Regions from separate parts of the Streptomyces sp. DF42 genome, predicted to be linked through region 1. Evidence: riboswitches for the same ligand, from Rfam matches in the RefSeq annotation. Region 1 holds a riboswitch; each other region holds the start of a gene.
The links. A riboswitch is a leader RNA that binds a small molecule or an ion and turns the genes downstream of it on or off. The one in region 1 is predicted to bind cyclic di-AMP.

Region 1 (7,792 bases):
ACGCGGACACCGGCCGTCACCAGCGCGGCGTTCACCTCGGCGAGGTCGCCGTCCGGCGGCTCGGCGGTCACGCGATCCTCGGCGGTGACGACATCGGCGGCGCCCTGCTCCTTCAGGACGCGGGCCGCGTCCACGGTGTCGGGGGTGGTGACGACCAGTCGGCCGCGCGCCCCCGCCGCCAGGTCGGCCACGGCGCCCTGGGTGATCAGGCGCCCCTGCGCCATCACCGCGGCATGGGTGCAGACCTGCTCGATCTCGTCGAGAAGGTGGGAGGAGAGGAAGACGGTCGTGCCATCGGAGGCCAACTCCCTGACCAGGGAACGGATTTCGCGCATTCCCTGCGGGTCGAGCCCGTTGGTCGGCTCGTCGAGCACGAGCAGTTTGCGTGACTGCAGCAGCGCGGCCGCGAGGCCGAGCCGCTGTTTCATGCCCAGCGAGTACGCCTTCGCCTTCTTGCCGGCCGCAGCCGTCAGGCCCACCCGCTCCAGCGCCGCCGTGACGCGGACGCGCCGGGTGCGCGGATCGGCGGTCGGGTCGGCGGCGTCGTAGCGAAGGAGGTTGTCGCGTCCGGAGAGGAAGCCGTACAGGGCGGGTCCCTCGATGAGAGCGCCGACGTGCGGGAGCACGGCGCGCGAGGCCCGTGGCATGGGCCGGCCGAGCACACGCGCCGTGCCCGAGGTGGGCTCGATGAGGCCCATCAGCATGCGGATGGTGGTGGTCTTGCCCGAGCCGTTCGGACCGAGGAAGCCGAAGACGCTGCCCGCCGGGACGGTCAGGTCCAGGCCGTCGACGGCGAGCTGTCCGCCTCGGTAGCGCTTGGTGAGCGCCCGGGTGGCGATGACGCTGTCACCCGGCTCGCTCTGTTCCGGCTCCGCGGCGGACGGCTCGTCCATCGGCTCCCTCGATTCGTGCTCGTACGACCTCGTGCGGCGGTTACACACAGTGAGTACGAGTGGCCGCCGCGCAAGGTTCCCGGCTAGCCCGCGTTCGCCGCCTTCACCAGCGCGTCCTTGGTCACCGCGCCGACGTAGACCTTGCCGTCGTCGGTCATCAGGGCGTTGATCAGGCGGGTCTTGAAGACCGTGCCCGAGCCGAACTTGCCGGAGACCTTGTCGCCGAGCGAATCCAGGAAGCCGCCGACGGCTCCGCCGCCGGCCTCGGAGCCGGAGGGCATGCCCTGGCCGCCGGTGTCGAAGGTGGCGATGGAGTTCCAGCCCTTGCCGATGACGTTCAGTCCGTCGAGGCCCTTGGCGAGGCCCTCGTCCGGCTTCGGAGCCTTGTCGCTGCCCTTGCTCCCGTGCTCGGTCCGGCTCCCGTGCTCGGCCTTGCTCCTGTGCTCGGCCTGGCTGTCCTCGGTGACCTTCGCGCCCTTGGGCACGGTGAAGTCGAAGGTCGAGGCACTCGGCCTGGCGAAGCTGACCTGGGTGAAGCCGGCGTCGATGACCGCGGCGCCACCGCTCGACGGGGTGAGCGTGAACTTCAGCGGCAGCCCGGTCTTCGAGTCCACGGCCACGGTGATCTGACCGACCGTCGAACCGGACTGCTTCGGCTTGACGACCAGCCGGTACGCGTCACGGCCCGCGACCTGGGCGGTCCCCTGAACGGTCACCGACGTGGTGTCGTCGACCGACCTCAGGACGTCCTCGGTGAGGTCCTTGGGCGTGGCGGGGACGTCTTCGTTCTGCTTCGCGCTCGCGTTGCCGGGAGAGGCCGAGTGGTAGACCTCGTTCGACTGGCTGTCGTAGCCCCAGACGTCCTTGCCGTTGTGGATGAGGCTGTACTCCGCCGCATGCTCCAGCAGCGACACCTTCTGGCGGTCCGGGCCGTCGGCCGCGACACGCAGGGTGTGGGTACCGGTGGCAAGCTCCGTGAGCTTGGAGGACGGGTCGGCGGACGAGCCGTCACCCGACCCCGCGGCGCCGGACGTCAGGCTGTTTTCGAGACCGCCGAGGTTCGGCAGTCCCAGATCCGTGCTGATCTTCACCGTGCCGGACATCTGCTGGACGTCCGACTTGGCGATCTTGTCGATGAGTTGCTGTGCGCTGATCTTCGGCAGGTCAGGGTCGCCGGAGTTGGCGAGGGCCGGGACGAGGCCGATGGTCGCCGCCGCCACCCCCACCACCGCGACCGGGACCACGTACCGCGCGGCCTTGCGCCGGCCCGCGCGCAGGTCGTCGGCCTCCCCGGCGGTCGTACTGTCGTCGGATTCGTACGGTGCCATGTGTGCACTACCTCCGTCGTCGGCGGCGGCTTGCCCAACTGTCGTGCTCTCGTTGTCCACCCCGAGCCGCCATTCTCACCCGAATCGGTGAGGAGTGGTGTTTTCCGTGGTTTCCATCTCACCAAATCGGCCGGGAAGAAGCGTCAGACCCCGGAGGCAACTCCGCGTACTCCTGGGGTATGACACGAGAGGGCGGCGCCTCCCCCGACCCGTAGGGGTCACGAGGGAAGACGCCGTCCTGGTGAGGTTGTGTCAACTACTCGATCAGCTCTGCAGGAACACGTAGTCCGCCTGGTAGGGGACGCCGACGATCGCGCCCGGCGAGTAGGAGCCGGACGGGGCGACTCCGCCGAGGGTGTTGAGCCGCAGGATCTCGGCGGTGTCCGCGAGCAGGCCGTGGTGTTTGCCGGACCGGGTGGCCTCGAGGTCGAGCTCAGGGATGTTGCCGTCCCCGTTCGGCGTCTTCGACAGCACGGCTCCGGTCACCGCGCTGCCGTCCGGCGCGACCCACTGCGGGGTACCGGAGTTGGGCTTGACGAACGTGTGCCGGATGCCGCCGCCGAGCAGGGCGTTGACGTCCCGCTGGGCGAAGGCGTAGCCGCCGCCGTCGGCCGGCTTGCACTCGTAGATCTGCTTGCCCTTGACGACCGACGCCTGGAAGTTGTCCAGGGCGTGGCGGAAGTCGAAGGCGGCGACCGTGACCTTGTGGAGCCGGCCTCGGACGGCTCCACCGGGGAACTCGGCGGTGTGCAGGTTGGCGTAGAAGGAACCGGGATCGGACGTGAGAGCGGCGAGCAGGTCGTGGTCCTCGACCTTGACGGTGCCGGTGACGCTGTGCCGCTTGCTCTTCTTCAGCAGGTCGGTGAAGTCGACCTTGACGCCGCCGTTGGTGCCGTTGGCGCCCTGGTGGATGTGGAGCATGGTCGGCTTGCCGGTTCCGCGCCAGGTCACGGCCACGGACACCATATCGCCCTTCACCTTGATGAACTCCACCGCGGCACCGTCCTTGTCGCCGACGGCCGGACCGCCCGCCACGGGAACCTCGTTGGCTCCCCGCAGACTGGCGGCGAGGAGGGTCCCCCCGGTGCCGCCGGACACGGTCCCGCTCTGGGTCACGATGCTCTGGCCGCCCATGCCGCCGGAGTGGTCCGCGTGGTCGGCGCGGGTGCCTCCGGCTGCGAAGGCGGGAATCACCGCGGCGGCTACACCGCCGGCGGCGGCCACCGCGACAGCGGTGACGATCAGGCTCTTACGGCGCTTCGAGAACGTCGCTTTCATGCCCATGATTCTGTTTTCTCCCCGTAGACCGGCCGACGCCCCCTGCGTCGGCCTTCTGCGTATGACTACGGAAGTGATCTCAGTTTGGACTCAGTACAGACATGTGACAGGCATCACACTGCCTTAGACGCAGGTCCATGGCGCGTTCAGACGCAGGTCCGCGTCGAGTTCAGACGCAGGTCAGTGGCGAGTTCAGCCGGCCCGGTGCACCACGGCGTCGCACATTTCCATCAGCGCGAGCCTCGCGCCGCACTCCGGCAGCGGAGCCAGCGCCGCCCGCGCCTCCTCGGCGTAGCGCACGGTGTCCCGGCGCGCCTGCTCCAGCGCGGGGTGCGCGCGCAGTGCCGTGAGTGCCTCCGCGAGCCGCGCGTCGTCGCCCAGGTCGGAGTCCAGCAGCTCACACAGGGCGATGTCCTCGGCCAGTCCCAGCCGCGCCGCCCGCTCCCGCAGCCGGAGCACCGGCATGGTGGGGATCCCCTCGCGCAGATCGGTGCCCGGCGTCTTTCCGGACTCGCGCGAGTCGGAGGCGATGTCCAGCACGTCGTCGGCCAGCTGGAAGGCCACGCCGAGCCGCTCCCCGTACTGCGTCAGCACGTCCACGACCGTCTCGTCGGCGCCCGACATCATCGCGCCGAAGCGGCACGACACGGCCACCAGCGAGCCCGTCTTGCCCCCCAGCACGTCCACGTAGTGATCGACCGGGTCCCGCCCGTCCTGCGGCCCCGCCGTCTCCAGGATCTGCCCGGTGACCAACCGCTCGAACGCCTCCGCCTGGACCCGGACCGCCTCGGGGCCGAGGTCGGCCAGGATGTGCGAGGCGCGCGCGAACAGGAAATCGCCGGTGAGGACCGCGACCGAGTTGCCCCAGCGGGTGTTGGCGCTGTCCACACCGCGCCGCACCGCGGCCTCGTCCATCACGTCGTCGTGGTACAGCGTGGCCAGATGGGTCAGCTCCACCACCACGGCCGACGGCACGATCCCGGGGGCGTACGGATCACCGAACTGGGCGGCGAGCATCACGAGCAGCGGGCGGAACCGCTTCCCACCCGCCCGCACCAGGTGCTGGGCGGCCTCCGTGATGAAGGGCACCTCACTCTTGGTGGCTTCGAGCAAACCTTCCTCGACGGCCGCCAATCCGGCCTGGACATCGGCTTCCAGAGCCTGGTCCCGCACGCTCAGCCCGAACGGCCCGACGACGGTCACGAGGGGTCTCCTGTCTGCTGGTGTCTGCTGGCGGTTACACGGTTTGTCGATAGGTCGCTGACATCACTCAAGTCAGCGTATCCGGTCACCTTTCGATCACCGATGCCACCCACCCGTCCACCACGGGCGGTATCGGATCACGACCGGTATGTTTTTGATCACCTGATATGAGCGGATATCTATCGACTTTCCCATCACCTTGCCTGTCGCCCCACCTGTCGCCTTGCCTGTCGGCGCCTCTGCCGGCTCCGACAGGTGGACGGCCTGCGCCCCGGACGAAGACGGACGCCGCATCCGGCAGCGGGCAGCCACCTTGAGGACGACCCCGCCCCCTTCGGCCGACCGGGGGGTCTGCTCTCACTCTTTCCGGCCCCGCGGCCACTACTCCATGAGGGTGGGCATGTCCGGCATCTCCTGGGGCGGCTTCAGCTCCCTCCAGATCGCGACCCTCCCGCCCGAGCCGCTCAAGCGGTCGTCAAGGCGTGCTCGACGGACGACTGCCATGACAACGACGCGCACCACAGAGGAGGTTCCGTCCTCACGGTGGACATGCGCGCGCGGGCGGCCACCGTGCTCGTCCGCCACTCCCGGATCCCCCGTAGACCACCTGCGACAGAGAGTCCCTTTCGCCCCTAATCAGGCGGTGTGCAACGAAGATAGAGAGGTGATCTTCCTTCGAACCAGGGGGACGTGGACCTCATGAACAGTTGATTGACTACGAGTTGGGCCTATTGCCCGATTTGCCACTGTTACCGGAGCCAGTGAGTTGGGTCACGCCGTCGCGCGAGTCGACGGCCGTCCGACTTCTGTCGATTTTCCTTCACCCGTACGCAAGTTGAGGGTTGGCAACCGCAAAGGATCAAGCGACCCATATGCCTCAGACCAAGGTCAATAGGCGTGATCTGTGAATTCAGTACTTGTTCCGGACATGTGCTCTCGCATACGTTCCCGGCCTGTCGGGCGGAACGCCGAATCCTGCCGCCGCCTGGACACGACCCATCGACGAACTCACTCGCACGGCAGGAGCGGGGGAACCAGGTAAGCCGCCGGACCGGGCACCGTCCCGGACCGGCTAGGGGTGAAGTCGCGTCGCCGCAGGGCGGCGCGGCCGGGCAGCTCCCGCCCGAACCCGACAGCTCACCTCGTAGGCGCCGGAGAGGAACCTCGCCATGCCTGCTGCCGCTCAGCACCGCCGCACCAAGAACTCCCGCCTCGCCCGCAAGCTCGCCGTCATCGGCACGGGCGCCGCCGTTCTCGCCCTCCCGATCATCGGAGCGACCAGCGCCTCCGCGGCCACCCCGACCGTGGCCACCGCCAGGTCCCTGGGCTACGCCGACAACCTCGACGGCTGGATCCGGGCCTCCCTGCAGGTGATGGCACAGAACGGCATCCCCGGGACGTACAACGGCATTTACCGCAACGTCATCCGCGAATCCTCGGGCAACCCGGCCGCCATCAACCTCTGGGACTCGAACGCGGCCGCCGGCACCCCGTCCAAGGGGCTGCTGCAGGTCATCGACCCGACGTTCCTCGCCTACCACGTGCCCGGCACCTTGTACGACCCCTACGACCCGGTCGCGAACATCACCGCCGCCTGCAAGTACGCGGCCGCGCGGTACGGATCGATCGACAACGTGTTCGGCGCGTACTGAGCCGTATCACCCGCTCGGGAAGAGTCTTTCGAGGACGACGGCGATGCCGTCGTCCTCGTTCGACGTGGTGATCTCGTCGGCCACCGCCTTGAGTTCGGGATGTGCGTTGGCCATGGCGACGCCGTGGGCGGCCCAGTCGAACATCGGGATGTCGTTGGGCATGTCACCGAAGGCGATCGTCCGCTCCGGTCCGAGTCCCAGGTGTGCGGCGGCCAGCGCGAGGCCCGTCGCCTTCGTGATGCCGCATGGCTGGAGTTCGACGGTCCCGGGTCCGGACATGGTGACGGTGGCCAGCGAACCGACCACCGTGCGCGCCGTCGACGCCAACTCGTCGTCGGACAGGTCGGGATGGCGCAGCAGCACCTTGCTGATGGGCTCGCCCCACAGGTCGTCGCGCCGGTCGACCCGCACGGCCGGCAGGGTCGGGTGCGGCATCAGATAGCCCGGTTCGATGAGCGTGAGTCCCTCCACTCCGTCCTGGTCGACGGCCGCGTACACCTGGCCCACCTCGGCCTCGATCTTGCCGAGGGCGGTCTCGGCCAGCTCCTGGTCCAGCGTGACGGACCACAGCAGACGGTCCGCGCCGGCGTCGTACACCTGCGCGCCCTGTCCGCACACCGCGAGCCCCGTGCTGCCCAGGGCATCCAGGAGCGGCCGCACTCCGGGCGCCGGCCGACCCGTCACGACGAGGTGACGGGCGCCGGCCTCGGCCACCCGCGCGAGCGCTGCGAGAGACCGGTCGGACAGCGTGTCGTCGCCTCGGAGCAGCGTGCCGTCCAGGTCGGTGGCGATGAGTGCATATGCGGTGGGTGCGGCCATGATCAGAGAATACGGACAGGACGCCCCACCGACTCACCGCGAACCGGACGATGGCGGAGTGCACCGCCGATCCTTGGTCAACTCCCCTGCTCCGGTGGGCTCTTCATCGCCGGGTGGGGTGCGCGGCGCCCGCCTGTCCGTGCGCTGCGGCCAGGTGTGTGGCGAGCCTCGGAGAGGCGAACTCCGTGCCGCACACGAAGCGCATCACGGGGCCGTACGACGACGCGGCCGGCAGGCCCGTGAAGTACAGGCCCGGAACCGAGGAGACGTACCCCGCGCCCAGTTTGGGCGCGCCCCGGCTCACCGCCAGACCTGTGCGCAGTCCGTGGCCGAGGACGTCCATCGCGGCGATGTCCACGCGGTATCCGGTCGCCGCGATGACGTGGTCCGCGGACAGCTTCTGGAGGCCACCCGCGTGCGTACGGACCGTCAGGGTCGGGCCGCCGTCCGCCGCGTCCGTGCGCACGATCCGGTCGACCTCGCTGACCTGCACCTTCCCCTCGAAGCGGTCGCGCAGCCACCAGGCGCCGAGCGGGCCGAGGACGCGGCGCACCAGATAGTGGCGTACCTCGGCCGGGAGGTAGCGGTAGGCGTGCGGGTAGTAGCTGAGGGCCCACAG
Region 2 (7,792 bases), 200 kb from region 1:
GAGAATGGACAAGGCAGTCGCGGCGGAGCCCGCCCGAGCGCGGCGAGACCTGGTCGCCTGGTACCGGAAGGCCGGGCTGCGGTGGTCGCGGGGACGTCTTCAGCCGTGGGCTGCCCGCATGGAGGTTCCCGAACCTGCGGTGAACGTTCGCGACGTCGGAAACCGATGGGGAACGTACCGGCCCGGCGATGCAGGCGCCGGCACGATGGCCCTGCACTGGGCTGTCTTCCAGCTGCCTGCCCACCTTGTCGACTACGTGATCGCTCACGAACTGGCACACATCAAGGTCTCCGGGCACGGGCCCGACTACTGGATGCTTCTCAAGCGGGCGATACCGGAGTGCGAGGCGCGCAAGGAGGAACTCGACGACCTGGGAAGGCGGTTGTGGCTCGGGCAGATCCCCGAGCGGAATTGAGGTGAGGGTCGCGAGGACGAGAGCGTCAGCCCTCCTCACACCACCCGCGTGGCGCCCGCGAACGGCATCTCGTCGATCGGGGCGATCCGCACCGGCGCCGACGGATTCGGAGCGTGGATCATCTGGCCGTTGCCGACGTAGATGCCGACATGACTGATGCCGGAGTAGAAGAACACGAGGTCGCCGGGGGCCAGTTCGGAGCGGGCGACGCGCCGGCCCGAGCCGATCTGGGCGTAGGTCGTGCGAGGCAGGGAGATGCCCGCCGAGCGGTAGGCGGCCTGGACGAGGCCCGAGCAGTCGAAGGAGTCCGGGCCGGTCGCGCCCCACACATAGGGGCTGCCGAGCTTGGCGTAGGCGTACGAGACGGCGGCCGCGGCACGGGAGCCGGGCGCCTCGGCCGTCGCGCCACCGGGCGCTTCCAGGCCGACCCGCGTGCCCGGGCCGGACCGTGACGCGCGCGTGCCTCCGTCCTCGCCGAGCCCGAGCCGAGCACGTTCCGCGGCCGGGACCCGAGCCAGCAGTCGCCGTGCCGCTGCCAGCTTCCCGGTGATCGCCTTCTTGTCCCGCTCCAGCTCCGCCTGCCGCGACGTGAGCGAGGTCAGCTCGATGCGCGCGGCCCCCCGCAGCTGCTCGATCTCCCGCAGTTGTTTGCGTACGTCCGCGACGGCCGCCGCCTGCCGGGTGCCCGCGCGCTCGGCGAACTCGGCGCCCTCGAGGTAGCGGTCCGGGTCGTTGGACAACGCGAGTTGCAGCGCCGGGTCGAGGCCGCCGTCGCGGTACTGCGCCGCGGCCATCGAACCCAGCGCGTCCCGCGCCGAGTTGAGCCCGTCCGTCTTGCGTGCCGCCTCGTCCCGCAGCGTCGACAGCCGCTGCTCGGCGGCGTCCGCCTTCTCCTTCGCCCCGTTGTACTTCTCGGTGACGGCCTCCGCCTCCTGGTACAGCTTGTCCGCCTTCGCCTTGACCTGCGCGGGAGTCAGCTCCGGTTCGGCGTGCCCGGTCCCGTCGAAACCCGTCGCGGTCGCCGCACCCGCCAGGGCGATCGTGAACGCGGTCCGGGCCGAACTGCCGCTGAGCGAGCGCCGGCTGGGCTTGCGGTGCGCTGCCACGTGGACTGCACGTCCTTTCGTAGAACCGCCCTGTTCCGCCTTGTCCGCACTGTTCCGCCCTGTTCCGACCACTTCCGAGCGGCTCACGCGTCCGGCGGCGGCCCGCACAGGGGGAACGGTCCGCCGCCGGACCTTCTCGGCGGTGGTGTCCGACTGCCGCCCCTGGCCCGGGCGGCGGTGGGGAGCCGGCCACCTGGTGGAGGACGCTAAACCTGACGGTGTCGGCTCGGTAACGCGATGTGCGGAAGTGCCCCGGGCGGATCGCCGGGTGACCGTATACGTCCGTGATCCGCGGCCCCTGCCGTCGACTTCGCGCAGTGCGCTGACCGAAGTGACGGTTCTGGCGCCGCGCCCGACGGCGAGCTGCTATGAGCCGCTGGGCCGCATATGTGCGCGGTCCACGGGTGAAGGACGGGGCGGTGTCGGACGCCCGTGAGCCCCTGTTTAAGCTCCGGCCTCATGGACGTACTCATCCATCTCTTCGTCGGCCTGCACATCATCGGCATCGCCGCGCTGCTCGGCGGCTTCCTCACTCAGATGAAGGCGATGGGGCAGGGCACGGCCCGCTTCGTCCCCGGCATGCTGCACGGGGCGCTGACGATGCTGGTCACCGGCGCGATCCTGGTCGGCCTCAACCAGGCCGACGGCCATCACGTCAACACCGTCAAGATCGGCCTGAAGCTGGCCCTGCTGGTCGTGGTCCTCGGCCTGGTCTATGTGAAGCGGGACGACGAGAAGGTCGACAAGAGCATGTTCGGGGTGGTGGGCCTGCTCACCACGGCGAACATCTTCATCGCGGTGCTGTGGACCTGATGCCGACGCGGGCCGACGCGACGGCCCCCGCGGCGACGGCCACCCACGCCGCCACGGCGATCCACAGCAGCACCTGCCCGGGCCCCTTGAGCCTCGGGACGTCGAGGGCGGCGGAGGCGGACAGCCCGGCCGCCGCCGTCATCCCCATCGGGAACACGGTCGCCCAGCGGCGCGCGTCGTAGCCGAGCCGCGGCCGGACCACCTCGGCGACGAGCAGTACGGCGCAGCAGGCGATGTCGAGCACGAGCAGCGCGACGGTGACGGCGCGCAGCACGCCGCGGTCGTCGTCGTTCCACAGGTACAGGCGTGCGCTGTCCGCCGCGAGGAGCCCCGATCCGGCGAGCGCCGAGATGGCGAGCGCCCCGCCCGCCACCCAGTGATCCCCGTGGCCCTGAGTGATCTGCCGCAGGTCGAAGCGGGCCAGCGCGAAGCCGTAGAGCACGAGCCCGAGCCAGAACAGCACGAGTGCCGCGTGCGCGAGCCATGCCGTCGTCTCGGCTGCGGCGAGCGCGGCGCCGAGCACCGCGAGCCCCTGTGTGGCCACGCAACACAGGAACACCGAACCCGGCATGCGATGCCACCAGTGCCATACGACGTCGACGAGCAGTACGGGCCACAGCACGGCCGCCAGCGCGAGCAGGGCCTCGGCGAGGGTCTGCCATCCGAGGGCGGCGAACCGGGTCCCGAGTACGGCGGTCGCCGCGACGGCGGTGAGCGAGTCCGGTGTCCGCGCCTGTGCCAGCCACCTCTCCGGATCCCGCACCAGACGCGCGCCGAAGTCCGCCGCCAGCCCCACCCAGGCGACACAGGTCAGGACCAGGGCGATCCGCGACAACACCTCGTACCCGGTCAGATGCAGCCCGACCGACACGATGCCGGTCGCCATCAGGGCGGCCCCGGCCGCCGGCGAGCGCTGCGCCCACCAGGCGCGGAAAGCGGAGGAGGCGGACATGGGGCCGAGCCTAGGGAGACCCGCCGCCGCAGGGGCGCGGGGCACGCGCGCGTGGGTCCAAAAACACCTGCACGCGCGCGTGCCCCGCTCCGGGGTGCCTCAGGCCGGCCGCACCACGCTGTGGATGATCGATTCGCCGCCGTAGTAGACCGACTCCTCGCGGACGTACGCGCCGGGCTTCGGGGCGTGGATCATCATGCCGTTGCCGATGTAGATGCCGACGTGGCTGATGTCGTCGTAGAAGAAGACCAGGTCGCCCGGCTGCGCGTCGGCCAGGGGGACGGTGGTGCCGGCGTTCACCTGGTCGTAGGTGGTGCGCGGGAGGCTGACGCCCGCGGCCTTCCAGGCGGCCTGGGTGAGGCCGGAGCAGTCGTAGGAGCCGGGGCCGGTGGCGCCCCAGACGTACGGTTTGCCGATCTGCGCACGGGCGAAGGCGAGCGTCTTCTCGGCCTTCGTGGCGTACGAGGAGCCGGTGCCGGAGGTACTGCCCGAGTCCGCGGAGGAACCGCTCCCGCCGGCCGAGGCCTCCTCCTTGGCCTTCTGCTCGGCCGCCTGCCGCTCGGCCAGCTCGGCCGCCTTGCGCGCGGCCTCCTGCTCCTTCTTCCGCTGGATCGCCGCGAGCCGAGCCTTCTCCTCGGCGGTCAGCTTCGACAGCAGCTCGCGCGCGCCGGAGAGCTTCGCCTGCACCGTGGACTTGGCCGTCTGCAGGTCGCTCTGCGTCTTGGTGAGCGTCTGAAGGCTCTTGGAGGCCTCCTGCCGCTTCTTCATCGTCGCGGACTGCTCGGTGAAGTAGTCGTCGACCGCGCTCTTCTGGCGGGAGGTCAGCCGGCTCATCAGATGCGTCTGGTCGAAGTAGTCCTGCGGCGAGTCGGCGAGCAGGAAGGTCGCCGTGTCGGGTGCGGCGGCGCCGGTCCGGTACTGGGCGGCGGCGTAGGAACCGAGTTCCTCCCGCTCCGCGTTGAGTTTCTGGGTGCGCTGGGCGACGTCGTCGAGGAGGGTGTCGACGCGCTTGCGCTGCGTCGTGGTCTTCTCTTTGGCCGCGTTGTACTTCTCGGTGGCCGACTCCGCCTGGCGGTAGAGGTCGTCGACCTTCTTCTCGACTTCCTCGAGACTGGGCTGCCCGTCGGTGGCGGGGGCGGCAATGGCCGACTGGGACAGCAGGGCCATGGAGGTGAGGGCGGCCGTGGCGAGAGCGGGGGTGCGTATGCCTGCTACGCGCGTAACAGCGGGGCGTGACTTGCGGTGCGACGCCAAGGGAGGCGACTCCTTCCACGTTCCGCCTACCGAGTTAGCTGTCGGGTTCGGGCGGGTGGTTCGGAAGGGTTGCCCTACGGTCCGCGCCCCGGAAAGGAGTCGGACCGATTCACCCCGGGATCGGTGGGTCCCCGGCTCCGGATGCGCGGCGGCATACCGGACTCAGCGGAGGCTGCTCGGCCCGGCGACGTTCGCCGGTGGGTGTCGTGCGGCCTGCTCGGAACGGTAGCCAACTCGTGGGGCCCGTGTGAAGGTTGATGTTCGATATGCCCGATACATTTTCGTGACCTTGGGTCAGGGCGTCGCGAAACGTGGTCCTTCCGCAATGATCTGCGTAGATTCATGCGCCTTCTGACCGGACTGACGGCATGCGCCCGCTTCCTGGCGCTAACTTCCAGCCGGCCGCGGTCAGGTACCGCGCTGGGTGAGGGGGTACGGCCATGAGAAAGCGCGCAGCACCCGTCTTGGGCACATCGGTCGCCCTGGCCGCCACCGCGGCATCGCACCCGCGAGCGACTCCGGCGGACACTTTGGCGGCAAGCCGGTGATCCGCGTGATCGCCAAGGACCTCGACAATCCGCGTCGGCTCTCCTGCGACCGCGGTCGTCCGTACGTCGCCGAGGCCGGCCGCGGCGGCAGGAAGTGCCTCGGCGAGGGACCCGAGGGCCCGACCTGCATCGGCCTGACGGCGGCGGTCGGCAAGGTCTTCCGCGAGGGGGCGCCCTGGAAGCACCACCGCCTGGTCGACGGCCTGCCTCGGCCGGTGCCCCCGACGGGGGCTTCGCGGTCGGCCTGAACGGCGTCTCGGCCTGCCACGGCAGCGTCTGGGGCGTGGAGACCTGGGCCCGAAGCCGGTGTGCCCACCGCCCGGCCCTGGAACAAGCTCGGCAACCTGCTGTCGATCGACCGGGCCAGGGCCAGGATCGCCGCCGACGTCTCCGCCGAGGAGCTGACGTGCAACCCGCACGAGACGGCCGTCGACTCCGATCCGTACGCCGTCCTGGCGCTCCCCGACGGCCGCAGGATCGTCGCGGACGCGGCCGGCAACGACCTGATCGTGGTGCCCAGGAGCGGCAGGGCCCGCCCGTTCACGGTCTTCAAGGACCACGACGGGCACGAGGCCGTCCCCACCTCCCTGGCCCTCGGCCAGGACGGCAACCTCTACGTCGGCGAGCTGAACGGCGAGCCCGCGAAGCCCACCGCGCGCGTGTGGCAGGTCGACCCCTGGAGCGGAAAGATCCTCGTGGACGTCCGGCTTCGGCGCGATCACGGCATCGCTTCAACAAACGGGGCGACCTGTACGTAAGCCGGCTCTTCGCCGGCGTCGTGACGAAGGTCTCGGGCGGCAGGCGTACGGACGTGAAGGTGCCCTTTCCGGCGGGAGTGGCCGTCGCCCCGCGGGGCGGCACGGTCTACGTCTCGGCCTGGTCGGTCGCGGACCGTGACGGCACGGTCTCGGAGGGCAGGAAGACGCCGGGCGGCCGGATCCGGAAGATCCGCGGCTTCTGCGGCCGAGGCCCACAAGGCCCCCGATTCGGCGGAAGTTCCCGGGGCGGCGGCGGGCTGTCAGTGGGGCACCCTAGACTCGGAAGGCGATGAGCAGCCTCTTTGACGACAGCTTCCTGGCGGATCTCAAGGCCCCCCGCGGCCACGAGGAAGAATCCCCGCCGCCGCCCGAGGACGATCACCTGCCGGAGCCCGTTCCGGACGATCTGTTCGGCGGGAAGTTCGACGTGCCCCCGGACCGGGACGCCTACTACCGCGACGGCGCCCCGCGCCCGGCGATCGACGCGGCCGCGCTCCTGGACGGGTTGAACGAGAACCAGCGCGCTGCCGTCGTCCACTCCGGCAGCCCCCTGCTCATCGTGGCCGGCGCCGGCTCCGGCAAGACCCGCGTCCTCACTCACCGCATCGCCCACCTCCTCGGCGAGCGGAACGTGCACCCGGGCCAGATCCTCGCGATCACCTTCACCAACAAGGCCGCGGGCGAGATGAAGGAGCGCGTCGAGCAGCTCGTCGGCCCGCGCGCCAACGCGATGTGGGTGATGACCTTCCACAGCGCGTGCGTGCGCATCCTGCGCAGGGAGTCGAAGAAGCTCGGCTTCACCTCCTCCTTCTCGATCTACGACGCTGCCGACAGCAAGCGCCTGATGGCCCTGGTCTGCCGCGACCTGGACCTCGACCCCAAGCGCTATCCCCCGAAGTCCTTCAGCGCCAAGATCTCGAACCTGAAGAACGAGCTGATCGACGAGGAGGACTTCGCCGCCCAGGCAACCGACGGTTTCGAGAAGACCCTCGCCCAGGCCTACGCCATGTACCAGTCGCGGCTGCGCGAGGCGAACGCCCTCGACTTCGACGACCTGATCATGACGACGGTCAACCTGCTGCGCGCCTTCCCCGACGTCGCCGAGCACTACCGCCGCCGCTTCCGCCACGTCCTGGTCGACGAGTACCAGGACACCAACCACGCCCAGTACGCGCTCGTACGGGAACTCGTCGGCACCGCCCAGCACGATGAGGACGTACCGCCCAACGAGTACGACCTCCCACCCGCCGAACTGTGCGTCGTCGGCGACGCCGACCAGTCGATCTACGCCTTCCGCGGCGCGACGATCCGCAACATCCTCCAGTTCGAGGAGGACTACCCGGACGCGACGACCATCCTCCTGGAGCAGAACTACCGCTCCACGCAGACGATCCTCTCCGCGGCCAACGCGGTCATCGAGCGCAACGAGTCGCGCCGTCCCAAGAACCTGTGGACCAACGCGGGTGCGGGCGCGCGCATCACCGGCTACGTCGCCGACACCGAGCACGACGAGGCCCAGTTCGTCGCCGACGAGATAGACCGCCTCACGGACGCGGGCGACGCGAAGGCGGGCGACGTCGCCCTCTTCTACCGCACGAACGCCCAATCCCGTGTCTTCGAAGAGGTCTTCATCCGCGTCGGCCTGCCCTACAAGGTCGTCGGCGGCGTCCGCTTCTACGAGCGCAAGGAGGTCCGGGACGTCCTGGCCTACCTGCGGGTGCTGGCCAACCCGGAGGACTCGGTGCCGCTGCGCCGGATCCTGAACGTGCCCAAGCGCGGCATCGGCGACCGCGCGGAGGCGATGATCGATGCCCTGTCCCAGCGCGAGAAGATCAGCTTCCCGCAGGCGCTCAAGCGCGTCGACGAGGCGTACGGCATGGCCGCCCGGTCGGCGAACGCCGTCAAGAAGTTCAACACGCTGATGGAGGACCTCAGGACGATCGTCG
Region 3 (7,792 bases), 4.9 Mb from region 1:
GACGGCGACGTAGGTGAACAGGCCCACGACAGCTGCGGAGGGTCCGGTGTCCAGCACCTGCCCGACCTCACGCGACAGGCCCAGCCCACCCCAGCCGGGGCCGAGCGCGATCATCACGCGCACCATGAGGGTGCCGGCCAGCGTGGTCGCGTACGCGACGGCGAGCGTCCTGGCCCGGCCGAGTGCGAGTTCGGCGAGCGCGAACGCGAGGAACAACTGCGTGATCCCCGCCCACACGGGCAGATCCAGGGCCGGGACGTACAGCGAGACCGGCGTGCGCAGCAGGGCCAGCCACCACGGCAGGTCGGCCTTGACGCCGCCGAGGATCCGGACCACCACGGCACCGGTCGGCCGTTGCGCCAGCGCATGGAAGAAGATGACGCCGAAGGCGGCCACGAACGCGAGGGACAGCGCGGGCAGCCCGCGCCTTCGGAGTTGCCGCACGGGATCGACCACGATGCCGTTCCACTCGCCCCGCAGCGTGCGCCCGAGGAATACGGCCACCCGCCAGGCTTCGCGACGCAGCCGCCCCTGCCCGGAACGGTCTGCCCGGGCGTACGACAGTCCGGCAGCGCGCACACTGTCCGCGACACCGCCGATGCACCGCATCCTCCTGCGAAGCAAAACGCCCCCTGACCTGGTAGAAGTGGCCCACGCCGCACAGGCGAGACCACTCCTCCGGGGCTACGCCCGGCGGCGAGGCTTCCTGCGCTTGGCGCCCTTGGAGACGACGGATCCACCCCGAGGGTTCCGTCCGGTCGTCTTGGCGGCCGTGGGCTTGCGCCGGGCGGCGGCCGTGTCGCCCGCCTTGCCCTGGGACTCCGGCGCAGGTGCCGTGCGGCCCCGGGAGCTGTTGACCGTGCGGCCGCGGACGATGCCGATGAAGTCCTCGACCATGTCCGTGGTCGCCTCCTCGGGCCAGGCCAGGGCGACGCCCGACCCGGGGCCGTCCACGAGCGGCCGGTAGGTGAGGTCTCTGCGGTGGTGGAGGCGGGCCAGCGACTGGGGGACGATCAGGAGGCCGATGCCCGCCGCCACGAGTTCGACGGCGTCCTCCGTGGTGGCGGGGCGCTCGAAGGCGGGCTCTCCCGGCGGCCGGTCCCAGTCGAAGACATCGTCGAGCGGATGGAGGACGACCTCCTCCGCGAGGTCCTCGACGCTCACCTCGTCCGCCGCGGTGATCAGGTGGCCCTTGGGGACCATGACGACCGTCGTCTCGGTGTAGAGGGGGATGGCGCTGAAGAACGTACGGTCCACCGGCAGGCGCAGGAGTCCCGCGTCGGCGTCACCGGCGCGCAGCACCTCGGACGCCTCGGCGGCCGGTACGGCGAGGAGGGTCAGCGGAATGTCGGGCAGGCGCTCGTTCCAGATCCGCACCCACTTGGCGGGCGTCGCTCCCGGGACGTACGCGAGCCGGAACGTCTGGGATGCTTCCGTGCCTGTCACCCCGCCAGGCTACCGGCCGTGGTCGGAGGTCTCGAACGCGCTCGATACCCTGGGCACCATGATGTCGCACCAGACCACCCAGACGATGAAGCCCGCGACCGCGGCGAAGAAGCTGGGTGTGTACCTCGAGGCCACCCCCGCCGAGTTCCGTGAGGGTGTCGTCTCACGCGCCCAGCTCGACCAGCTCCAGGCCGAGCCGCCCGAGTGGCTGCGCGAGCTGCGGGCCAACGGGCCGCACCCGCGTCCGGTGGTCGCGGCGAAGCTCGGCGTCTCCATCGCGGGCCTCGCGCGCGGCGGGGTCACCGAGCCGCTCACCACGGACCAGATCGACGCGCTGAAGCAGGAACAGCCCGAGTGGCTGCAGAAGGAGCGTGCCACCCAGGCCGAGGTCCGCAAGGAGGGGGCGCGCATCAAGAAGCGGAACGCCGAGCGCGAGCAGCGGAGCGACGACCCGCGTTCCTGACTCCTGACGCCTTGCTCCTGACGCCGTAGTCCTTCCGCGACACCCGCCAGCCCGCGACGTTCCGTCGCCGTCCGGATTCCCTGCGTGCACAACACTCGGATCTGACGGAACGTCACGACAAAGGTCACAAAAGCGTATCGGACATTCCGGCCTCCAACCTTCACACGAGTCGCACAAGTTGGCTAGTTTGGCAGCAGGCCGCACGAGACCCACCGGCGAACCCCGTCGGGACGCGCGGCCTCCGCCGAGTCCGGTGCGCCCCCGTGGCAGCCGGAGCCGGGGACCCGACCGAACGATGGGGTGAATCGGCCCAACCGCCCGCAAGGGCAAGGGCCGTAGGGCATGCCTTCCGGAGACGACCGCCCGAACCCGACAGCTAACTCGGTAGGCGGAGCACGGAAGGAGTACGGCTCCCATGGCGCCGGAACGATCGTCGCGTCCAGGAGGCTTCGGCCTTCCCGGTATGCGCAACTCCGCTCTCGCGACCGCCGCCCTCACCTCGGTGGCCCTGTTCTCGCAGACCGCCGACGCCGCACCGATGACGGCGGACGAGGGCCCCAGCCGCGAAGACGTCCTGCAGCGGGTGAGCAGCCTCTACGACCAGGCCGAGTCCGACACCGGCCTCCACAACATCACCCGGGCGCAGTCGGCGGGTTCGCGGGGCCGCGGCGCCCCGGCGAGCGGTGGCCGGACCCGGACGTCGGATCCCGAGATGGACGACATCACCCGGCAGTGGTTCGCCGGGGCGCGCTCATCACTGGGCCCGACGGCCCCGGCCGTCCTGCCGGCCGACCGCACGCCCACCCGGCGCACGCCGGCCCGCCCGGCGGGGCCCCGGCCCGAGCGCGCGGCGGCACCGGCGCCCGAGACCCGTACCGGCCGCGGGCTGGAGCCGGCCGCCCGGCCCGCGCTCGAACTGCCCGCCGGTCAGACCGAGCCGGGTCCGGTGGCCGAGTTGACGGCCGCACCCACGGCGGCACTGCCCGCCGTACCGGCACAGCGGCAGGAATCCTCCACGGCCCCGCCCGCTGCCGCTCCCGAGTCGAAGCAGGCGTCGCTGCGCAGCTCCAAGCAGCACAACCAGCGCAAGATCGCGGCGGCCAGCGAGCTGCTGTACAGGTACACCGCCCGGCAGACCTCCGTGGCGCCGCTGATGGCCGTCCAGTCCCAGCCGCTCCCACTGCCCCAACTCCCCCAGGTTCCCGCCCCCTGGGAGGAGCAGGCGCTGCGCGCGACCGAGGAGGCATGGCGACTGCGGCAGCCGTCCGTACTCGACACGGGCGTGCCGCCGGCCGGGGACTGGCGACTCCAGCCGTCCGTCCTCGACACCGGCGTCCCCGCGGCCGAGGACTGGCGGATGCAGCCCCCGGCACTCGACACCGGCGCACCCGCCGCCCCGGACTGGCGGATGCAGCCTTCCGTGCTCGACACCGGTGTCCCCGTCGTCGAGACGCCCGTCGGCACCAAGGCCGACCGGGCCGTCGCGTTCGCCCGTGCGCAGATCGGCAGGCCGTGCCTGTGGGGTGCGGTCGGGCCGGAGTCGTACGACAACGCCGGTCTCACCCAGGCCTCCTGGAAGGCCGCGGGGGTCGCCCTGCCGCGCACCCCGCACGAGCAGGCGAACACCGGCACCGTGATCCCGCTCGCCGAGAGCCGCCCCGGGGACCTGATCTTCTTCCACGACAACTTCAGCCACGTCGGCGTCTACACCGGCAACGGCCTGATGATCCACGCCCCCGGTCCGGGCTCGGTCATCCGCGAGGAGTCGATCCACAACGCCGGGGAGGCCGCGATCCGGATCGCCGTGCGTCCGGCGTGAGGGTCAGGAACACCGGTCGAGTCGAGACACCAGCAGTCCGGTGAAGTGCGCGGCCGCTCACGGAAGTCGGCGGCCGCGCACCGCCCGGACCTGTGCCGCGCACTGCCGGAAGACCGAGTGAGCGTACGAGCTCTTACTGCGGGGCGAGCCCGTCGCGGACCAGCCCCGGGCGGACCGGGAGCCCCCTGCCCACCGGACGCCGACGTCGAAGAGTTCACGCCGACCGGTGCCCGCCGGGCCGAGCCCGAGCGGATGAGCACACGGGACGATCGCGGCCACCGGGATGACGACGGCGCACTCGACCCGCAGGTCGTGCTGCGGGCCCATCACGTGGGTGGCGGCGATGTCCGCGATGCCCTCGGCCATGCGCCGGGTCGCCTCCTGACCGGGATCGTCGTCGAGGCGGACGGTGATGCCCGAAACGCGCACGCCGGAAGGTGACCCTCGCGGCCCGGACGGCCCGTCGCGCGAACCCTCCGAGCAGGCGCGGGTGATGCCGCGGCCCGTCCGCCACGGGGCTCGCGTTCGGGACGGCCGCCTGTGGCTCCGGGTCCGGCAGCGCCGGTTCCGGCGACCCGAACACGCTGGAGGTGTGGACCCGGAGCGATCCGGACTCGGCCGCCACCTACGACCGTGTCTTCGCCGCCTTCACCAAGAAGACCGGCATCAAGATCGACCACCAGCCGGTCGTCAACTTCGACCAGCAGCTCCAGGCGCGGGCCTCCACCAAGGACCTGCCCGACGTCCTGATCAACGACACGGCTCTGATGGGCAGTTACCAGAGCCAGGGGCTGCTCAAGCCGATCGACCCCGACTCGATCGCGGGCCACGACCAGATCAGCGCCAAGTCGTGGTCCTCCACCGTGGGCCTGGACGGCAAGCACTACGGCATCCCGTACTCCCGCCAGGCGATGACCCTGATGATCCGCAAGGACTGGCTGAAGAAGCTCGGCCTGAAGGCACCGACGACCTGGCAGCAGATGCTCGACGTCGCCAAGGCCTTCGCCGACCGCGACCCCGACGGGGACGGCAAGAAGGACACCTACGGCATCGTCGCGCCGGGCAGCGCCATGAACGGCTATGCCGCCTGGTGGGGTGCCGGCTTCCTGTGGCAGGGCGGCGCGCAGATCATCGAGCCGGCCGGCAAGGGCCGTTACCGCCCCTCGATGGACTCGGCGGCCGCCGTACGAACCGTCACCTGGATGAAGGACAACCTCTTCTGCGGCGCCCGGGGTGTCCTCCAGCCGGGCGCCGTCAGTGCGGTCACCGGCACCGCCACCAACTTCCAGGACGGCAACGCCGGTATGTACATGACCGGCCCGTACAACATCACCAGCTTCGACACGACGCCCGGCAGGAACACGTACGAGGTCGTGCCCGCCCCGGCCGGCCCGGCGGGTTCCGACGTGCTGGCCGAGGGCGAGAACGTCTACTTCGGGGCCCGGACCGGAAAGAGCCACCAGGAGCGGGAACTTGCCGCGTTCCTGGTCTCCGCCGAGGGCCAGAAGATCGGCATGACCAGCGTCGACGGCCACCAGCCCGTCGTGCGCATCCCCACCAACTCCACGCTGGACGCGGCCAAGGCGCGGGGCGACGCGCGGTGGAGCGTCGTACAGAAGGCGTACGAGACGGCGTCCCAGCAGTTCCCCAACGCGCCCGACTTCGCCCCGATCAAGCAGGACACCGCGGACAGCCTCAACGCCCTGTTCACGTACTGCGGCAGTGACGTCCGCTCAGGCCTGAAGGAGCTCAACGAAACCCTCGCCGGTGACCTCAAGGACCAGGACCTTTTGAAATGACCGCTACCGTGACCGCGCCCGCACGGCGCAGAGGGCCGAACAAGAAGGCCGTCCTCCCCTGGCTGTTCCTGGCCCCGGGGCTGCTGCTCGCCCTCGTCTTCAAGTTCCTGCCGATGGGCAAGGGCATCTGGCTCAGCTTCTTCAAGGTGCGGCCCTTCCTCGGCGACAAGTGGGTGGGCCTCGACAACTACACGCGCGTCCTGAGCGACCACCGCTTCCAGGACGCGATCGGCCACACCCTCGTCCTCGGCGTCGGCATCTCGCTCGGCGCGATCCTCGTGGGATTCCTGCTCGCCCTGCTCCTGGAGGGCCAGGCACGCTCGCTGAAGATCATGCGTACGGCCGTGTTCCTGCCCGTCGTCACCGCGACCGCGGTCGTCGGCGAGCTGTGGCGGCTGATGTACTACCCGACCTCCGACGGCCTGGTCAACAGCGCACTCGGCTTCCTCGGCATCGGTCCCGTCCCCTTCCTGGACAACCCCAACACCGCGCTGTGGGCGACCATGGCCATGGGCATCTGGATGGCGGCCCCGTACAACATGGTGATCATCCTCGCCGGACTCGCCGGCGTGGACCGTTCCCTGTACGAGGCGGCCGCGATGGACGGCGTCTCACTGTGGCAGCGCCTGCGGTACATCACCCTCCCCGCGATCCGCCCCGCCCTGGGCGTCGTCCTCACGCTGGCCGCCATCCGCGGGCTGCGCGTGTTCACCGAGGTGTACGTCCTCACCGGCGGCGGCCCGGCCGGTTCCACCGATGTCTGGATGACCCGCGCCTACACCCTGGGATTCACCCGTAACGACCTGGGCGGCGCCTCCGCGGCCTCCGTCGTGCTGCTCTGCGTGACGCTGCTGCTCACCGTCACGGTCAACTACTTCCGCAAGAGGGGAGACGTGCGATGAGCGCACCCGCCCTCGACCCCGTCCGCACTCCGTCCGACGAGGTCGCCGTCTCCCCCGCTGGGCGGGGCGGCAAGCAGGCCCGAACCACCCCGGCCCGGTTCGACACCGCCCTCGGCTGGAGCGACAGGCCGGGCCTGGGCATGGCCCTGCGGGTGCTGCTCTGCGTGACAGCCCTGGCGATCTTCGCGGCTCCGTTCCTGACCATCATCGCGGGCGCCTTCAGCACGAATCCCAGCGGTTCGTCGCTGTCCTTCCTCCCGCACCATCCCACGCTGCTGAACATGCGGGTGGCGGGCGAGCGCGGCATCTGGGACTACTTCACCAACTCGTTGGTCATCGCGGGCGGCGGGCTGCTGCTGCAGCTGGCGGTCTCGGTGCTCGCCGCGTACGCCCTGGCCCGGCACCGCTTCCGCGGCCAGGCCCTGGTCCTGACCCTGTTCATGCTGACGATGATGCTCCCGGAGGAGGTCATCGCCATCCCGCTGTCCCTGGTCCTCGGCCATGTCCCGGTCGTGGGGCTGGACTTGAAGGGCACCGTCTGGGCGGTGATCCTGCCGCTCGGCGCCTGGGGCTTCTCGGTGATGCTGCTGACCGAGTTCATGAAGGACATCCCCACCGAGATCGAGGAGGCCGCCCGCATCGACGGCGTCGGCGAACTGCGGATGCTGTGGCAGGTCGTCCTGCCGCTGTGCAAGCCCGCGCTCGGCGTGGCCGGCGTGCTCGGCTTCATCATGATCTGGGACCAGTACCTGCTGCCCCTGATCGCCGCCAAGGACCCCACCGACTACACGGTCACCGTCGCCCTGTCCGTCCTGCGCACCGACCCCGAGGTCGGCTCCGGGGTGGTGCTGGCCGGTGCGGTCATCGCGCTCGTCCCCAGCCTGGTCGTCTATCTGCTCCTCCAGCGCTCGCTGGTCACCGGCATCGCCGCCGGGGCCACCAAGGGCTGACATCCACAGCTCGTACGTTACGAGGGAGACATGAAGTTCCAAGGAGTGCTGTTCTTCCCGGTCACGCCGTTCGCCACGGACGGCTCGCTGGACGAGGCACAGCTCGCGCGGCACATCGAGTCCGGTGTCGCGGCCGGCGCGGGTGGCGTGTTCGTCGCCTGCGGCACCGGCGAGTTCCACGCGCTGACGTCCGAGGAGATCGAACGCGCCACGCGGGTCGCGGTCGAGGTGACCGGCGGCCGGGTGCCCGTACTGGCCGCCGCCGGTGGCCCGCCCCCGGTCGCCCGGGACCAGGCCGCCCGTATCGAGCGGGCCGGCGCCGACGGCCTCCTGCTGCTGCCGCCGTACCTGGTGAGCGCTCCCCAACGGGGCCTGGTGCGGTACGTCGAGGAGGTCACCGCGGCGAGCGACCT
Region 4 (7,792 bases), 2.0 Mb from region 1:
CTTGCCGTAGGCGCCCAGCTTCGGGCCGACCTCGGGGAGGATCTTGTCTGCGGCGTCGACGAGGATGAAGCGCATGTCCTCACGGGACACGTTCTTGTAGTACTTGGCCGCGTCGCGGGCCAGGTCCTCGACCTCGCCGATCGTCTCGGCGCCCGCGAAGCCGCCGCCGACGAAGACGAAGGTGAGCGCCTTGCGGCGGATCTCCTCGTCGCTCGTCGAGTCGGCCTTGTCGAGCTGCTCGAGGACGTGGTTGCGCAGGCCGATGGCCTCCTCGATGCCCTTCATTCCGATGCCCTGCTCGGCGAGGCCGGGGATCGGGAAGGTGCGGGAGACCGCACCGAGCGCGATCACCAGGTAGTCGAAGGGCAGCTCGTACGCCTCGCCGACCAGCGGGGCGATCGATGCGACCTTGCGGTCCTGGTCGATGGTGGTGACCCGGCCGGTGAGAACCTCCGCCTTCGGCAGCACGCGTCGCAACGGGACGACGACGTGGCGCGGGGAGATGTTGCCGGCGGCGGCTTCGGGGAGGAAGGGCTGGTAGGTCATGTACGACCGGGGGTCGACGACCGTGACGGTCGCCTCGCCGTAGCGCATCTTCTTCTGGATACGCCGAGCTGCGTACAGGCCTACGTACCCACCGCCTACTACGAGGATCCTGGGACGCTCCGTGGTGCTCATGCCATCGAGTATCCACCCGCCTCAGGGGGGTCGCTCGTGCGCCCCTTCACAAGCTCTTGCAGAGGGTGTGTTATCCTCCGCGACTCGCATGCCACAGGCCCCGGCAGGGCGGGCGGTTCCGGGAGCGGTACGTCCCGTTGTCAATGCCGCGTGAGCTGCCTCTCCGCGCCCTGAAGGTGGTCGTGAGGCCGTCCGGAACACCCCCGCGGGAGGCCCTTCCGCAGCCCTCCCATCCGCCCCTATTGAACACGTTCAAGGGCCTGTTGACCCCCGGAAGGTCCAACCGGGCGCTCTTTCGCGCTTCCACCGGGCGGAATTCCTTGTGAAGAACTTCACGAACTTTCCCGGCGGCGTGTCGCCGAAGGGCCCCGAAAGGCCCCACGGCCGCGCTCATACGCTATCCGACCTGCTCGTCCGAGAGCTACTGATCGGTAACGAAGGAGACCTAGGCCACGGACCACGCGATGCCGTCGAGGATGTCGTGCTCGCTCACCACGACCTCCTCCGCCCCGATCCGCTCCATGATCGAGAGCAGTACGAGGGCCCCCGCCGCGATGACGTCGACGCGCCCCGGGTGCATGGAGGGGACGGCTGCCCGCTCGGCGTGGGTGGAGTGCAGCAGCCACTCGGTGATCTCGCGGACCTTGTCGTGCGAGACACGGGAGTGGTGGATGCGCTGCGAGTCGTACTCGGGCAGGTTCTGCGCGATGGCCGACACGGTGGTGACCGATCCCGCGAGCCCGACCAGCGTGCGCGCCTCGCCGAGCGGAACCGTCTCCTCGGCGAGGTCGAGGGCCCGCTCGATGTCGGCCCGCATCGCCGCGATCTGCTCCTCGGCCGGCGGGTCGGTGACGGCGCCCTCCCGCACCAGGTGCCGCTCGGTCATCCGCACACAGCCGACGTCGACCGAGCGCGCCGCGCGCACGTGCTCCTCGCCCACGACGAACTCGGTCGAGCCGCCACCGATGTCCACGACGAGATACGGCTTGGCGAGGTGGTCGCTGCCCGTCAGTTCCCTGGTCGCGCCGGTGAAGGAGAACTCGGCCTCCTGGTCGCCGGAGATGACCTCGGGTTCGACGCCGAGGATGTCGAGCACGCCGCGCACGAACTCGTCGCGGTTGTCGGCATCCCGGGAGGCCGAGGTGGCCACGAAGCGCAGTCGCTCGGCGCCGTGCTCCTTGATGATCGCGGCGTACTCGCGGCAGGCGGCGAACGTCCGCTCCAGAGCCTCGGGGGCGAGCCGCCCGGTCCGGTCGACGCCCTGTCCGAGCCGCACGATGGTCATGCGCCGGTCCAGATCGACCAGTTCACCGGTGTCCGGGTCCGCGTCGGCGACGAGGAGGCGGATGGAGTTCGTACCGCAGTCGATGGCGGCGACGCGGGTCATGGGGGTGCCCTTCTACGTGATCTTTTTCAGCGCCGGTCAGCTGCACTCAGCCCGTCCGGCGTTTGAGGACGAGGCCCTTCGGGCCGAAGGGGGGCTGGGGGCGCAGCCCCCAGCAACGGCGCTGCACCGACCGTCACTCCTCAGCAGCACCCGGCACCACGCACGGCCCCTTGAGCCACCACTCCGGCAGCATCGCCAGTGCCTCGTCGCCGAGGGGGTTCACGCCCGGCCCCGCGGCCAACGAGTGCCCAACGAGCACATGCAGGCACTTGACCCGGTCAGGCATACCCCCGGCACTGGGGAACCCCTCCAGCACCTCGATCTCGTCCCGGCGACGGATGTAGTCCTCATGCGCGGAGCGATACGCGGCGGCGAGTTCCGGATCGGACTGCAGCCGCTCCGTCATCTCCTTCATGACGCCGTTCGCCTCCAGCGTGCCGATCGCCGAGGCGGCGCGCGGGCACGTCAGGTAGTACGTCGTCGGGAAGGGCGTGCCGTCGGGCAGGCGCGGCGCCGTCTCGACGACGTCCGGCTGACCGCAGGGGCAGCGGTGCGCGATGGCGCGCAGCCCGCGCGGCGGCCGCCCTAGCTGCTGCTTGAAGGCCTCGACGTCGGCGTCGGTGGGTTCGGTGCGCGGGGTGGGCGGCGGGGGCGTTTCCATGCCTGTACTGAGTTCCTCTGTCGGTTACTGGTCGGAGGCGTCTGACTTGTCGACCCCGTCCCAGACGTTCGTGTACCAGGGGCGGTCGGCAGCGCCGAGTTCGGCCCGCGACTGCTTGGCGGCGTTCGGGTCGATGACGACGTAACCCGTCTCGCCCGGCATCACATAGTGCAGCCGCAGCCGGATCTGCTGCTCGGCGTACGCGTCGTCCTGCCAGCGTGCCTTCAGGTCGCGCAGCTGCTCGACCCGCTCCCTGGCCTGTGCCTTCTGCCGCCGGAGGTCGGCGATGTCGGAGCGCTGGGAGACGTACTGCCTTATGGGATACGCGAGGGCGACGACCAGCGAGCACAGGACCAGGGCGAGCAGCGCCGCCCGGCCGGTGAGGCGCGAGCGGCGGGCCTGGCGCTTGGTCTGGGAGCGGTAGACACGGGCCGCCGTCTGCTCGCCGAGCAGCTTGATCCTGGTCGCGGTGGAGAACCGGTCCCGGTCCTTCACGGCCATGTTCCCCGCCTCCCGTTCACACGCGCGTACGTCCCCGCACACGGTACGGGACCGGTACGGGGACGTACGTACGACTGGCTAAGGATTGACCCCGGAGGGTCAGCCCGGAGGTCAGACCTTGAAGCGGGGGAAGGCCGAGCGGCCCGCGTACTCCGCGGCGTCGTCGAGGATCTCCTCGATGCGCAGCAGCTGGTTGTACTTGGCGACGCGGTCCGAGCGGGCCGGGGCGCCGGTCTTGATCTGGCCGCAGTTCACCGCGACCGCGAGGTCGGCGATGGTGACGTCCTCGGTCTCGCCGGAGCGGTGGGACATCATGCACTTGAACCCGTTGCGCTGGGCCATCTCGACGGCGTCCAGGGTCTCGGTCAGCGAGCCGATCTGGTTCACCTTGACGAGCAGGGCGTTGGCGGTGCCCTCCTCGATGCCGCGGGCCAGGCGCTCCGGGTTGGTGACGAACAGGTCGTCGCCGACGATCTGGACCTTCTCGCCGATCCGGTCGGTGATGACCTTCCAGCCGGCCCAGTCGTCCTCGTACAGCGGGTCCTCGATGGAGACGAGCGGGTACGCGGAGACGAGCTCCTCGTAGTACTCGGTCATCTCGGCGGCCGAGCGGGACTTGCCCTCGAACTCGTACTTGCCGTCCTTGTAGAACTCGGACGCGGCGACGTCGAGCGCGAGCGCGATCTGCTCGCCGGGGACGTAACCGGCCTGCTTGATGGCCTCGATGATGAGGTCGAGCGCGGCGCGGTTGGACTCCAGGTTCGGGGCGAAGCCGCCCTCGTCGCCGAGGCCGGTGGACAGGCCCTTGGTCTTCAGCACCTTCTTGAGGGTGTGGTAGACCTCGGCGCCCCAGCGCAGGGCCTCGGAGAAGGACTCCGCGCCGATCGGGGCGATCATGAACTCCTGGATGTCCACGTTCGAGTCGGCGTGCGAGCCGCCGTTCAGGATGTTCATCATCGGAACGGGCAGCAGGTGCGCGTTCGGGCCGCCCAGGTAGCGGAAGAGCGGGAGGTCGCTGGCCTCGGAGGCGGCGTGGGCGACGGCCAGGGAGACGCCGAGGATGGCGTTGGCGCCGAGGGAGCCCTTGTTGTCGGTGGCGTCCAGGTCGAACATGGCCTGGTCGATCAGGCGCTGCTCGGTGGCGTCGTAGCCGACGAGCTCCGGGCCGATCTGCTCGATGACGGCGAGGACGGCCTTCTCGACACCCTTGCCCTGGTAGCGGTTGGGGTCACCGTCGCGGAGTTCCACGGCCTCGAAGGCGCCCGTGGAGGCGCCGGAGGGGACGGCGGCACGACCCGTGCTGCCGTCGTCGAGGCCGACCTCGACCTCGACCGTGGGGTTGCCTCGGGAGTCCAGGATTTCCCGGGCTACGACGACGTCGATGGACGGCACGAGCATCTCCTTCATGGATGTGACGCGGCTACGGCAGTAGCGCTGGCTCTGCGAGACGAGCCTAACCGCCTCCGGCCGATCGGCCACGCTGCCGACCATCCCTTGAGCAGAACCGAGAGTAAATTGTTTCCGAACGGAACAAAGAGGGGGCGCAAAAAGACCCCGCCCCGGTGCGTACGGGGGAACACGCACCGGAGCGGGGAGCCCGTGGGGACGGGGGGAGGCCCTCACGTGTCCGCCATGACGGAGGACACGGATGGGCGGGCGCTTGTGGTTCAGCTACCGGCAGGCCGTCACTTCAGGTGCAGCTGCTGGCCCGGGTAGATGAGGTCGGCGTCGGAGACGATGTCCTTGTTCAGCTTGAACAGCTTCTGCCAGCCGCCCTTGACGCCGTGCTTCTCGGCGATCGAGCTGAGGGTGTCGCCCTTGACGACCTTGTACTCGCCGTCGCCCTTCTTGACCTTCTTGCCGGTCGGGGTGGTGACGGTCTTCTGGCTCTTCTGGGTCTTCGCGGCCGGGCGCTCGGAGGAGCGGGAGGCGGCCTGCGAGTCGGCCGAGCGGTTGGCGGTGCTGCTGGAGCCGGAGGCGCCGGCGCCGTTGTAGGCGGCGCTGGACAGGCCCGTGCCGCAGACCGGCCAGGCGCCCTTGCCCTGAGCGGCGAGAACCTTCTCCGCGACGGCTATCTGCTGCGCCTTGCCGGCCTGGTTGGCCTGCGCGGCGTACTGCGTGCCGCCGTACGCGGCCCAGGTGGACGCGGAGAACTGCAGGCCGCCGTAGTAGCCGTTGCCGGTGTTGATGGACCAGTTGCCGCCCGACTCGCACTGGGCGACGGCGTCCCACTCGGAGGCGGTGGCGGCGGAGGCGCTGCCGGCCGCCATCAGCGGGGCGGCGATGGCGACACCGGTGACGCCGGCGATCGCGGCGGCGCGGGTGGCCTTGGACGGACGACGGTGCTTGCCCTTGCCGGAAAACAGCATGGTGGATCCCCTCACCGACGCCTGCGAGGTGAGCTGTCGGGTTCGGGCCGGTTGAGTTGCCCGGCCGCGCACCTCCCGGTGCGCGACTTAACCCCAAGCCGGTTCCGGCGTCGGAGGCCGTGAGGCCTCAACTGCCGGACCCGGCGCCTACCTTGGGTCCCCCGCTCCTGCCTACGGCGCTTGACGCGACGACTGTTCCCGTACGGCCGCTGGCAGGATTCGGCGTTGCGGCAGCCGGGGCTCGTGTTGACGAGCGGTGACGACCGTAGACACGCGATCCGGGGAATTTCAAAGACGATCAGGGCTTCTGAGACTCATCCCACACTTTCACCAAACCGGACATTCCGGAGCGAAATGTGACGCGAACTCCCGTTGTTTTTCGCCCTATTCGGCAGGGAGTCGCAGGGTCTGACCGGCGACGATACGGTTCGGGTCGCTACCGAGGGCCTTCTTGTTCTCGGCGTAGAGCGCGTGCCACCCGCCGTCCAGGTCAAGGGAGTCGGCGATGGAGGCGAGGGTGTCGCCGGCGTGGACCGTATACGTGTCGTCCGTACGACTGTCCGCCTTGACCCCCTCGGCGCTGGCGCCGCGGTGGCGGCCGGTGCCGATCGAGCCGGTGTCGACGAGGCTCCAAGAGCCCACTTCCTCCTGGGCATTGTCCGAGTCATCACCCTTTGCCCGATCTGCGGACGAGTCGTCGCGACGCTGCGCGTCTCGCGAGGCCGTCCCGGACGGGGAGGTGGAGGGTGAGGCCGATGTGCCGGATTCGGTGGAGTTGTCCTTCGCGTCCTCGGAGGCGGAAGGAGAAGTGCTGGACGAGGCGCCGGAGGATGAATCCGACGAAGAGGAATCACCGGACCCACTGGATCCATTACCGGAGGAGTTGGACAAACCGGTGGAGTCGGAGGAGTCGGACGAACCCGAACCGCCCTCCAGAATGCCCGTGTCGATGTCGGCCGAGTCCGAGTCCTTGTTCAGGCCCGAGGTCAGTCCGCAGAGGTGGAAGGCGCCGACGCCCTGGTCGTCCAGGAGCTTCTCGGCGACGGCTATCTGCTGGTTGCGGCTGGCCAGGTCGGCTCTGGGGGCGTAGTCGAGGCCGCCGTACTTCTCCCAGTTCTTCTGGGTCAGCTTGAGTCCGCCGTAGAACCCGTTGCCGCTGTTCTCGCTCCAGGCGCCGCCGGTCTCGCACTTCGCCACCTTGTCCCAGGTGGTGCCGTCGGCGGCGTGCGCGGAGGCCGCCCCGAGGAGTGGGATGGCGATGGCGGAGCCGGTCACCCCGGCCGCGACGAGGAGTGCCGGAGCCTGACGGGGGCGACGGTGTCGACCGTTCCCGGAGAGCATGCGGGGGCCTTTCGCGAGACAGCAGTGACCGGCGCGGCGGATGGTGCTCGGCACCGCGCTGGTGGGTGAACGTATCGGCAGTCGATCACTTGTCACAAGTTAATGCCGCGTAGATCACGTGAAGATCACGGAGTTGAACGCGTGTCACCTTTGCGCCGGCCGCCGCGGCGGGGCGTTCACCAGCGGCTCCCGATACGGTCGTCCTGTGAACGTCCCCAACACCGCCCCCGAACTCTTCACCTGGGAATTCGCCGGCGATCCCTACCCGGCCTACGCATGGCTGCGCGAGCACTCCCCCGTCCACTGGACGACGCTTCCCAGCGGGGTGGGGGCATGGCTGGTGACCCGCTACGTCGACGCACGTCAGGCGCTCGCCGACGGGCGGCTGTCGAAGAACCCCGCCCATCACGCCGAGGACGCGCAGGGCAAGAGCAAAACCGGCATCCCGGGCGAGCGCAGCGCCAATCTGATGACGCATCTGCTCAACATCGACCCGCCGGACCACACCCGGCTGCGGCGCCTCGTCTCCACGGCGTTCACTCCGCGCCGGGTGGCCGAATTCGCGCCGCGCGTGCAGGAGTTGACGGACGATCTGATCGACCGGTTCGCGCCGAACGGCGAGGCCGACCTGATCCACGACTTCGCCTTCCCCCTCCCCATCTACGCGATCTGCGACCTGCTCGGCGTCCCCCGCGAGGACCAGGACGACTTCCGCGACTGGGCGGGGATGATGATCCGGCACGGCGGCGGTCCGCGCGGTGGCGTCGCCCGCTCCGTGAAGAAGATCCGCGGCTATCTCGCCGAGCTCATCCACCGCAAGCGCGGCGACCTCGGCAATGACCTGATCTCGGGCCT

Region 2: it holds a riboswitch for cyclic di-AMP, as region 1 does, so the genes downstream of both, ACYUED_RS27585 (C40 family peptidase) here and ACYUED_RS26585 (transglycosylase SLT domain-containing protein) in region 1, are expected to answer to the same signal.
Region 3: it holds a riboswitch for cyclic di-AMP, as region 1 does, so the genes downstream of both, ACYUED_RS04075 (C40 family peptidase) here and ACYUED_RS26585 (transglycosylase SLT domain-containing protein) in region 1, are expected to answer to the same signal.
Region 4: it holds a riboswitch for cyclic di-AMP, as region 1 does, so the genes downstream of both, ACYUED_RS17320 (transglycosylase family protein) here and ACYUED_RS26585 (transglycosylase SLT domain-containing protein) in region 1, are expected to answer to the same signal.

What each region holds. Positions count from the first base shown of each region.
Region 1 is NZ_CM177859.1:5,788,718-5,796,509, reverse strand. Features, by position in the region: gene ACYUED_RS26610 (ABC transporter ATP-binding protein) at 1-893, opposite strand, end outside; gene ACYUED_RS26605 (LolA family protein) at 977-2,221, opposite strand; gene ACYUED_RS26600 (CHRD domain-containing protein) at 2,486-3,499, opposite strand; gene ACYUED_RS26595 (polyprenyl synthetase family protein) at 3,692-4,702, opposite strand; partial or broken gene ACYUED_RS26590 (CocE/NonD family hydrolase) at 5,088-5,299, shown strand; cyclic di-AMP (ydaO/yuaA leader) riboswitch at 5,693-5,868, shown strand; gene ACYUED_RS26585 (transglycosylase SLT domain-containing protein) at 5,872-6,354, shown strand; gene ACYUED_RS26580 (HAD family hydrolase) at 6,361-7,173, opposite strand; gene ACYUED_RS26575 (FAD-dependent oxidoreductase) at 7,277-7,792, opposite strand, start outside.
Region 2 is NZ_CM177859.1:5,988,254-5,996,045, forward strand. Features, by position in the region: gene ACYUED_RS27565 (M48 family metallopeptidase) at 1-415, shown strand, start outside; gene ACYUED_RS27570 (C40 family peptidase) at 451-1,521, opposite strand; gene ACYUED_RS27575 (hypothetical protein) at 1,981-2,334, shown strand; gene ACYUED_RS27580 (tellurite resistance/C4-dicarboxylate transporter family protein) at 2,312-3,286, opposite strand; gene ACYUED_RS27585 (C40 family peptidase) at 3,386-4,540, opposite strand; cyclic di-AMP (ydaO/yuaA leader) riboswitch at 4,549-4,718, opposite strand; gene ACYUED_RS27590 (hypothetical protein) at 5,094-5,336, shown strand; gene ACYUED_RS27595 (ScyD/ScyE family protein) at 5,397-5,846, shown strand; gene pcrA (DNA helicase PcrA) at 6,136-7,792, shown strand, end outside.
Region 3 is NZ_CM177859.1:853,367-861,158, forward strand. Features, by position in the region: gene ACYUED_RS04060 (hypothetical protein) at 1-579, opposite strand, end outside; gene ACYUED_RS04065 (LysR family substrate-binding domain-containing protein) at 685-1,446, opposite strand; gene ACYUED_RS04070 (DUF5997 family protein) at 1,505-1,909, shown strand; cyclic di-AMP (ydaO/yuaA leader) riboswitch at 2,142-2,316, shown strand; gene ACYUED_RS04075 (C40 family peptidase) at 2,325-3,728, shown strand; gene ACYUED_RS04080 (hypothetical protein) at 3,786-4,157, opposite strand; gene ACYUED_RS04085 (ABC transporter substrate-binding protein) at 4,313-5,527, shown strand; gene ACYUED_RS04090 (carbohydrate ABC transporter permease) at 5,524-6,429, shown strand; gene ACYUED_RS04095 (carbohydrate ABC transporter permease) at 6,426-7,379, shown strand; gene ACYUED_RS04100 (5-dehydro-4-deoxyglucarate dehydratase) at 7,410-7,792, shown strand, end outside.
Region 4 is NZ_CM177859.1:3,813,546-3,821,337, forward strand. Features, by position in the region: gene ACYUED_RS17295 (NAD(P)/FAD-dependent oxidoreductase) at 1-678, opposite strand, end outside; gene ACYUED_RS17300 (Ppx/GppA phosphatase family protein) at 1,124-2,065, opposite strand; gene ACYUED_RS17305 (DUF501 domain-containing protein) at 2,199-2,726, opposite strand; gene ACYUED_RS17310 (FtsB family cell division protein) at 2,751-3,227, opposite strand; gene eno (phosphopyruvate hydratase) at 3,339-4,625, opposite strand; gene ACYUED_RS17320 (transglycosylase family protein) at 4,913-5,596, opposite strand; cyclic di-AMP (ydaO/yuaA leader) riboswitch at 5,600-5,785, opposite strand; gene ACYUED_RS17325 (transglycosylase family protein) at 5,981-6,937, opposite strand; gene ACYUED_RS17330 (cytochrome P450 family protein) at 7,143-7,792, shown strand, end outside.